3 regions of the Paeniclostridium hominis genome follow, and region 1 is predicted to be linked to each of the others. Evidence: a T-box and tRNA genes for the amino acid it is inferred to sense, from the RefSeq annotation. Region 1 holds a T-box; the other regions hold tRNA genes.
The links. The T-box of region 1 lies ahead of serS (serine--tRNA ligase). A T-box ahead of a tRNA ligase gene usually reads a tRNA of that ligase, here a tRNA-Ser.

Region 1 (3,296 bases):
TTCCGAACACAGAAGTTAAGCTCTTTAGCGCCGATGGTACTTGGTGGGAAGCTACCTGGGAGAGTAGGACGTAGCCGCGTAATCTTTTTTATTTATTACGAAAAAGATTACATATTCATAAACCCTTATACATATCTTTTATTAAAGATATTAAAGGGGGGTAGGTTAAATGAAATTTAGCATTCAAATGTGTAGAGGTAACATTCTAGATATTATTAATTTAGCAGATAATAATAATTTAATTATAGAGTCTATAGAACAAGGACCTATAAATGATGATATTTCAAATATAAAAGTTGCTTTTTCAGGAAATAGTAATATTCATGATATAGATAAATTTGTTAGTGATATAAATAATTGTAATTCATTTAATTCTTGCGAAACAATATAAAAACTATGCATATATGCATAGTTTTTTTTGTGATAAAAAATTCAAATTAAATTTATAAAACGTTGAAAAATGAAGTATAATGTTTAAAAACTTTGTAAAAAGATATATAATAACTTGATATAACTAAATATTATGTAAATTAAGGAGGTTGATTATATGATGGTGGGATCTACATCGCAAGTATCTCAGCAAACAGTAGAGACATTTTTTCATGCGGTTAAAAATAGTGGGCCTAAATTAATATATGCGATTATACTTTTAATCATAGGGTTATACGCATGTAAAATGGTAAAAAAATATAGTAAAAATTTTATATTAAAATATAATGTTGAAAGAGGGGTCGCTAACTTTATTTCCTATGGTATTTATGTAACAGGGATAGTAATGGTAGTTATGACGTGTTTGGAGATTATTAACTTTCCGGTACAATCAGTAATGACTGTAATGGTTTCTTTATTAGGAGTAATCGGGTTATCATTAGGTTTAGCATTCAAGGAAATACTATCTAATTTAGGATCAGGAATGATTATATTATTCTTCCAACCATTTAAAACGGGAGATTATATATGTGGATCTGGAGTTGAAGGAACAGTTTCTGATATACAAATTTTTAGTACTGTATTAAAGACACCAGACAATAAAGCTATAATAGTTCCAAACTTTAAATTGACTAGTGACAATATAATTAACTATACTCATCAAGATAAAAGAAGAATAGATTTTTCATTTGATGTTTCATATGATAGTGATATAAAATTTGTAAAAAATGTTTTAGATAAAATCTTTAAAGAAGATAAAAGAATATTAAAAGATCCAAAGCCAATTATAGGACTTAGTACATTAGCAGATAGCTCTATGAAAATAGTTGCAAGACCATGGGTTAAGACTGATGATTACTGGAGTGTATACTTTGATATTATGGAAAAAGTTAAAGAAAAATTTGATGAAAATAATATTGAAATACCATTCCCTTCAAGAGTTATATACTATAAAAATACAGAAGATGATTCTAAAAACTAATAAAAAAATAATAAAATTTTTGAATATTAGTATTGAAAGTTGATAATATATATAATATAATGATTAACAAATAGAACAACCAATAAAGCTATGAAGGAAAATAGTAAAAAGCAAGTTTGTATTCAGAGAGTGAGTGGCTGGTGAGAACTCATTGCAATGGTTTTTGAATCCATTCCGGAGCTACTAATCGGAATTAACAGTAAGATTAGTCGTATACCTACGTTACAGGATTTAAGAGGTTTATATTTTTATAATATAAACAACTAGGGTGGCAACGCGGATAACAAGACTTTCGTCCCTTTTTTGAGGGTACGAAGGTCTTTTTTTGTATACAGAAATACAAGAACTATCTGTAATAAAATTGCCGTAATATCAACAGGGTTAACGTTATTTTCATGAAAATAAATATAAAAAATATTAAAAACAGGAGGAAGAAAAAATGCTAGATATAAAAAGAATCAGAGAAAATTTAGATGAAATAAAAAAAGCAATGCAAGTAAGAGGAGAAAAAGAATTTGACCTTGATGCTGTAGTTGAATTAGACAATAGAAGAAGAGAATTACTTCAAGAAGTTGAAGTTATGAAAAATGAATTAAATGTAGAATCTAAAAAAATACCTCAATTAATAAAAGAAGGTGTAGATGTAACTGAAGCAAAGGCTAAGTTAAAAGAATTATCTGACAAGATAAAAGGTGTAGATGAAAAAGTTAAAGAGGTAGAAGGGGAATTAGAATATAGATTAATGAGAATACCTAACGTTCCTCACCCTGATGTTCCACAAGGAACAACTGATGAAGATAATGTTGAAATAAGAACTTGGGGAGAACCTACTAAGTTTGATTATGAAAACAAAGCTCACTGGGATATAGGAACAGGATTAGGAATATTAGATTTTGAAACTGCAGGAAAAATAACAGGATCAAGATTTACTTTATATAAAGGATTAGGAGCTAGACTTGAAAGAGCTTTAATAAACTTCTTCTTAAATACTCATACTGAAAAGCATGGATACACTGAAGTATTACCTCCTTTCATGGCAAATAGAGCAAGCTTTATAGGAACTGGACAACTTCCAAAATTTGAAGAAGATATGTTCAAATTAGAAGGACTTGACTACTTCTTAATACCAACAGCAGAAGTACCAGTAACAAATATACATAGAGATGAAATATTATCAGTAGATCAATTACCAATAAAATACTGTGCATACACACCATGCTTTAGATCAGAAGCAGGTTCTGCAGGTAGAGATACAAGAGGATTAGTTAGACAACATCAATTCAATAAAGTTGAATTAGTTAAATTTGTTAAACCTGAAGAATCTTATGAAGAGTTAGAAAAATTAACAAATGATGCAGAAACTATGTTACAAATGTTAGGATTACCATATAGAGTAGTTAGAATATGTACAGGAGACTTAGGATTTACAGCTGCATTTAAATATGACTTAGAAGTTTGGATGCCAAGTTATAACAGATATGTTGAAATATCTTCTTGTTCAAACTTTGAAGATTTCCAAGCTAGAAGAGCTGGTATAAGATTCAAGAGAGATAAAAAAGCTAAAGCTGAATATGTTCATACATTAAATGGATCTGGATTAGCAGTAGGAAGATGTCTAGCTGCTATATTAGAAAACTATCAACAACCAGATGGATCTGTAGTAGTTCCAGAAGTATTAAGACCATATATGGGTGTTGATGTTATCAAAAAAGAAGAATTATAATATTAAATATTAAAAATATATTTAAGTAAGGAGCTTAAAAATTTAAGCTCCTTATTGTTTTATAAGATATAAACTTAATATAATTTAGATTAAATTCTAGTAAGAATTTGTAATATTATAGAAGAATATGAATTTAAATTTGAGTTGAATTATAAATTTAAT
Region 2 (3,296 bases), on a different contig from region 1:
ATAAGATATTTCATTTATAACACTTAGTATAGTATCATCATCTTCTGCATTTTCTACGTTTAAATTTTTTAAAATTCCTTTTATAGCAAACTTCTTACTCTTTTCATCCAGTATACAATCTAACTCATATTTTTCAAAGAATCTTAGTATTCTAAAAAATACAGAATGGAATGTTCCATAGTTTACACTGTTTAATCTAACATCATTACTTAAACTAATAGCTCTGTTTTTCATTTCTGTAGATGATGCTTTTGTAAAACTAATAGCTAAAATAGTTTTAGGATTTATATTATTATTTAAAACCATATTAACTATTCTATATGTTATCACCCTAGTTTTTCCCGATCCTGGTCCAGCTAAAACCATACAAGGTCCGTCTATATGCATAACAGCACTTTTTTGATTGTCATTTAATTTATTTATATCTATCATAATTTATCACCTTGAACTATCTTTATATTATTTTATAATTAATATTATATATCATATTTTTTAAAAAGGAGTAGCACTATGCAAGTTATTACTAAAACTTTAGATGATTTAATAGATATACCTGAAAATCACTTCGTATTCGATATAGAAACTACAGGATTAAGTCCTAAATTTTCTAAAGTAATTTTAATAGGTATCCTTTATAATCATAAAAATAAAACTATAATAAAACAATACTTTGCTTCATCAGAGGAAAAAGAAAAAGATATATTATTAACTTTCATAGAAGATATAAAAAATTTCAAAGGACATGTAACCTTCAATGGAATTTCTTTTGATATACCTTTTTTAAACTCTAGATTTGAAAAACATAAAATTGATTATAATATGGATAAATCTAAAGATATTGATATTTTACGCCTTATAAAGCCTTATAAGGAAAAACTATCTCTATCTGATTGTAAACTAAAAACTATAGAAAAATACCTAGGTATAGAAAGAGAAGATACTATATCGGGAAAAGAAAGTGTTAAATTATATAAAGAATTTGTTTTAACTAAAGATAAGTTATTAAAAAAGAAAATATTACTACATAATTATGAGGATATTTTTTATTTAGGTAAAATATTTAAAATTAGAGATGTTTTAGATGAAAAACTTGATTATATAAATATATCAATAAATGAAATTGTATATAAAATTTTATTAACTAAATATAAAATTTCTAAATCAACATTAAATCTAACTTTTATATCTAATGATAAGTTTAATTTAAATATAAACTTATTTAGTGAAGACTATAATATTGTATCTGATGAATACAACTTATATCTTAACATTAATCTTCATACTGCAATAGATTCTAATTATAGTAAAATTTTATTTTATAATTTAGGATCTATTATCCCAATCAAAATAAATGATGAATTTATAACTGAAAATATATTAGCTTTATCTAAATATATATTTTCTAAAGAATTTAATTATATAAATTAAAAAGACTGTTGATTTTATCAACAGTCTTAACTGGCGGAGAAGGAGGGATTCGAACCCTCGCACCGGTTACCCAGCCTAATCCCTTAGCAGGGGATCCTCTTGAGCCACTTGAGTACTTCTCCGTATTCATCATTACTATATTTAAATTATATAATCTTAATATTAATCTGTCAACGTTTTTTGTAAAATTTTATTTAAATTTATGTAATAATAAAAGGGAGTATACCTCCCATTTATTATTACATATGCCTTTTAGCTTCTAATAAATTTTCGTTTGCTTGTCTTAAACATTCTATAGCTTTTTCTATATTAACCGCAGTTTCCTCTTTACCCATTTCTCTTGCTTTATCTACCCATTCTCTAAATCCTTCTTCATGAGATTCATTATGATTTACCCAATGCACTAAAAGTATATTTAAAGTCTTTTCATCTTTATTTTCTTGTGATGATCCATGAGAATGATGATGACCATGTTCATGATCATGCGTTCCATGATGATATCTAATACTATCTTTATTTAAAATCATATTAATCTCCCCCAAGTTATTTTATATTAAATTCTTTTTTTATTAATTTAACTGCATCTTTAATTAAAAGTGCTAATGGCTTTCCTTCTAAACCTACCATCTCTATGTCTTCCGGCATAATAGGTAAAAGTATTTTTAATGCCTCACTCGTTGCTATAGATTCACTTATTTTAGATGTCACTTCTCCCATCATAGAATTAGGTATAACTACAGATATAGGTGCTACAACTATACTTGCCTTTTTTGTAGAAACAATTATAGCATTTTCTCCTGTTGCTCCCTTATTTGCATGTGATTTCATCATTGAACTTGTTGCTATTGAGTTAGTCCCTAGTGCATAGATTTCTATATAGGATGGTAATTCTTCTCTTAAAGATGTTACTATTTGAGCTCCTATTCCTCCACCCATACCATCAATAACTGCTATTACCATAATTTATCTCCTTGTTTTATCCATCGCTATATAAGCTTTACATATTTTACTTAGATTCATTTATTATTATTTTGTGATCCATAAGTTTTATTTCTTTTATTTCTCCATCTATTATTTTTTGATCTCCTAATAAATCTGTAAGATATACTTTTCCTTCATATGGGTCTATGCTCACTACATTGTCCATAACTCTTTCAAGTTTTTCTCCCCTTATAACATAAGCTGCTGATTCACACATAATACCTTCCCCCTTTTAATCTATTTTTATATCAAAAAAAGATTTCTTCAAGGCACTTCAAGTCCCTCAAAGAAACCTTCATGATTTCAGTTAACTATCTACTTTGAGTATATCATTGAAAATAATGCAAAGTCAATTGATTAATCTACATTATTTACCTTTTATTTAAATATTCTTCAGATATATATTTTTCATATAATTCATTAGCTAATTCATATTCATAATCACTTATACCATCTTCTTCAAAACTTACATTAAACACATCTTCAAAGCCTTTAATCAATGAATTCTCCAAACTTGTAATATCAACATTTTTTCCTAATTCATTTTCAATACCACTAGCTTTACTTAAAGTAAATTTCTTTGCTCTTTCTTTTAACTCTGGAGTTTTAGTTTTTATAACTTCAAATAAATCATCTACATTAAAATCTAGTACTATAGACCCATGTTGTAGTATAATACCTTCTTTTCTGTGCTGAGCACTACCTACAACCTTTTTATTATTTATTGTTATCTCATATGATGCGTGTGCATTAAAACAAGCTGCCGAAAGTTTTTCTCTATTTATCCTTTCTCCCTTACTTAAATTATCAATATTTACACCTTCAATACTTAATCCTTTTGCAATTCCTTCACTTATAAATTTATATGAAGCGTTTATACTTTTATC
Region 3 (3,296 bases), on a different contig from region 1:
AATAAAGATAATATTTGGATAAGTACTAATAAAGGAATATCTAAAATAGATACAACTAATAATAAGGTACAAAATTTAGGTGTAATAGATGGGCTTCAATCAAATGAGTTTAATGGTAATGCTGCTTATAAAAATAATAAAGGAGAGTTTTTCTTTGGAGGAGTAAACGGACTAAATTCATTTTATCCAGATAAAATAATAAAATCAGGAGAAAAGCCTAACTTAATATTTGATAGATTTATTATAAATAACAAAGAGTATTGTAATATAGATAAAATGAAATTTAATGAAAATACTGATATTATAACTATCAAATTCTTTACATCAAACTATTCAAGTTTTCAAAATACAACATATGAATATAGTCTAGAAGGAACAAGCAAAAATGTTGTAAGAACTAAGGATAATCATGTTACATATAATGATTTACCGCCAGGAAAATATACATTTAAAGTTAAAGCTATAGATTCAAGTGGAAATATAAGTGATGAAAAACAAGTTGAGTTTACTATAAAACCTCCATTTTGGTTAAGTGGATATGCTTGTGTTATATATATATTAGCAATAATTATATTTATAATAAATCATAAAAATAAAGTTAAAAGATTAGATAGATTAGTACAAAAGAAAACTTTAAGGCTAAGAGAAGAAATGGAAAGAAACACAATTTTATTAAATAAAAATATAAAACTAGAGAGAAATAAAAATAGTTATTTTGTGAATTTATCTCATGAATTAAGAACACCATTAAATGTTATAAGTAGTACTAATCAATTAATAAATGGATTGATAAGAAAAGATGGAGATATAAAAAAACAAAACTTGGGTCACTATATAGATGTATCACAGCGAAATTGTAAACGATTATTAAATCTTATAAACAATATAGTAGATAGTACTAAGTTGCAAAATGATATGTATGTTATTTCTTTAAAAGAAACCGATATAGTATATTTAGTTGAAGAAACTGCTTTAACTTTAATAGATTATGTAAAGACAAAAGGAATACATTTAATAATAGATCCAGAAATAGAAGAAAAAACAATAATGTGTGATAGTCATGAAATAGAAAGGTGTATTGTTAATTTAGTTGGAAATGCGGCTAAATTTACACCAGAAGGTGGAAATATAACTATAACGATTAAAGATTTAGAAGATAAAGTCATGATTAGTGTTTTAGATACTGGAATTGGAATAGATGAAAAATATCATAAAGTTATATTTGATAGATTTAGTCAAGTCGTGGATTTAAACAATGAAGTTAAAGGTGGTAGTGGATTAGGCCTTACTATAACTAATCATATAATTAAACTTCATAAAGGTGAAATCTATGTAGAAAGTAAAGTTGGAGAAGGTAGTAATTTTGTAATAATACTTCCTGTAAATCCTAATATAGAAGATGAAAATAAATATGTAGAATCTAATGTAGAGCAAATATAATTAAAAGCGGATACTAATTAAAGTATTCGCTTTTTAAATAAATTAATAATAAAATTATAAAAAAGTATTTACAAAAAACACTAATATATGATATATTATATACATAAGTTAATGGAATACGGAGAGGTGTCCGAGTGGTTTAAGGAGCTGGTCTTGAAAACCAGTGACTCCGAAAGGGGCCGTGGGTTCGAATCCCACCCTCTCCGCCAGTTAGTAAAGTACCTATTATTTAGGTGCTTTTTTCGTTTGTAAAAAATTTACATTAATTCTAAACTATTAAAAACTAAATATAAATGTAAAGTAAGTTTTTACAAATTGTATATTATTGATGCTATAGCGTAAAATAAATTATAAAATACTCGATAATATGAAAGGGTTGTATTTATGGAAAATAAAAATAAAAAACATAATACAAATTCATTAAAATATGAGGTATATAATAATTTATTTTTAAATAACCTAGATACAATAAGTGGAGAATCAGATAATGCATCTAAGAATTTATATTTATATTTAAATTTAGATAAAATAAAAAAACATATAAAAAATAGATAAGTTAGATAAAACATATAAGACCTGTATATATACAGGTCTTATATATTTTATAATATAAATGGAGGTGATAATTTTGAAAATAAGCACTTTAAAAACAATTATCGAAAATAATACTGAAAAAAATAGGCATAATGCTGGAGTTATGATGTATAAAAATAATTTAGTCAGCAATAGTTATATAAAAAAAGAAAATGACAATATAAATTTTTATGCTACAGTAGCTAATGACTTTTATAATGAGCTAAATACTACGCTGGTTGTGGTTAATGATAAGACACATAGGCTTGTAAATACAAGTTGTGACTGCAATGATTGGTTGAGTAAAAGTAGTGAAAATAATACATTTATATGCAAGCATATGGTAGCTACAGTTTTTAAATGTATAGACGATTTAGCAAAAAATAAGTTACAAAAAAATGCTAAAGCACCTAAATTTAATGCTAACGAAATAAATTATGTAGATGTAAAAATTAGTGCAAGCATATATAATGACAAAAATAATAATCTAAACTTTTCTTTTAAAATAGGTAATTTTAATAAATCTAGATATATTGATATATACAATGCATTCAAGGAAAATAAACGACTATATAAGATAAAAGAATCAACATATTTAGATTTGCATAATAAAGATATTAAAGACATTCTAGAATTAATAGATATAATTAAAACATCAGATGAAATTGATAACATTAAGATTGAAAGTAACAAAGCTATATACATAGATAATTATATAAAGGAAAATAATATAAATTTTATAACTGGAAAAGAATATATAGAAAGAATAACAAGTAAATTTGATAATGATAAAAAATATGAATTTAATATACCTAATGAATTAAAAGACATATTAAGATATTATCAAAAAGAAGGTGTTAATTGGTTTAATAATATAAGTTATTATAAATTCGGGGGAATATTAGCTGATGAGATGGGACTTGGAAAAACTCTCCAAACGATAGCTTTTATTATGAACAACAAAAATTCAAAGAGTATAATAATAACTCCAACTTCACTTATATATAACTGGAAAAGTGAATTTGATAAATTCGCACCTAATATAAAATTGGGAATAGTTCATGGGGATAAGAAAAAAAGAGAAGAAATAATTGACAAATCAAATAAATATGATGTTATATTAACTACATATTCAACAATAAGAAATGATTTAGAAAAATATAAAAATAAAATATTTGATTATTGTATAATAGATGAGGCTCAAAATATAAAAAATCCAGATGCAATAATAACTAAAACTATTAAGTGTATAAATTCTAAGGTAAGATTTGCACTAACGGGAA

Region 2: it has a tRNA-Ser gene. The T-box ahead of serS (serine--tRNA ligase) is inferred to sense a tRNA for this amino acid. The anticodon was not compared.
Region 3: it has a tRNA-Ser gene. The T-box ahead of serS (serine--tRNA ligase) is inferred to sense a tRNA for this amino acid. The anticodon was not compared.

The regions. Positions count from the first base shown of each region.
Region 1 is NZ_JACRWD010000015.1:6,472-9,767, reverse strand. It holds rRNA gene rrf (5S ribosomal RNA) at 1-80, shown strand, start outside; gene H8891_RS14690 (hypothetical protein) at 170-391, shown strand; gene H8891_RS14685 (mechanosensitive ion channel family protein) at 548-1,411, shown strand; T-box leader at 1,493-1,714, shown strand; gene serS (serine--tRNA ligase) at 1,851-3,134, shown strand.
Region 2 is NZ_JACRWD010000004.1:101,925-105,220, reverse strand. It holds gene H8891_RS11055 (ATP-dependent helicase) at 1-432, opposite strand, end outside; gene H8891_RS11050 (ribonuclease H-like domain-containing protein) at 511-1,428, shown strand; tRNA gene H8891_RS11045 (tRNA-Ser) at 1,460-1,550, opposite strand; gene H8891_RS11040 (hypothetical protein) at 1,668-1,955, opposite strand; gene H8891_RS11035 (DUF3842 family protein) at 1,972-2,388, opposite strand; gene H8891_RS11030 (CooT family nickel-binding protein) at 2,435-2,626, opposite strand; gene H8891_RS11025 (lipoate--protein ligase family protein) at 2,781-3,296, opposite strand, start outside.
Region 3 is NZ_JACRWD010000001.1:595,992-599,287, forward strand. It holds gene H8891_RS02825 (ligand-binding sensor domain-containing protein) at 1-1,440, shown strand, start outside; tRNA gene H8891_RS02830 (tRNA-Ser) at 1,561-1,649, shown strand; gene H8891_RS02835 (hypothetical protein) at 1,825-1,995, shown strand; gene H8891_RS02840 (DEAD/DEAH box helicase) at 2,069-3,296, shown strand, end outside.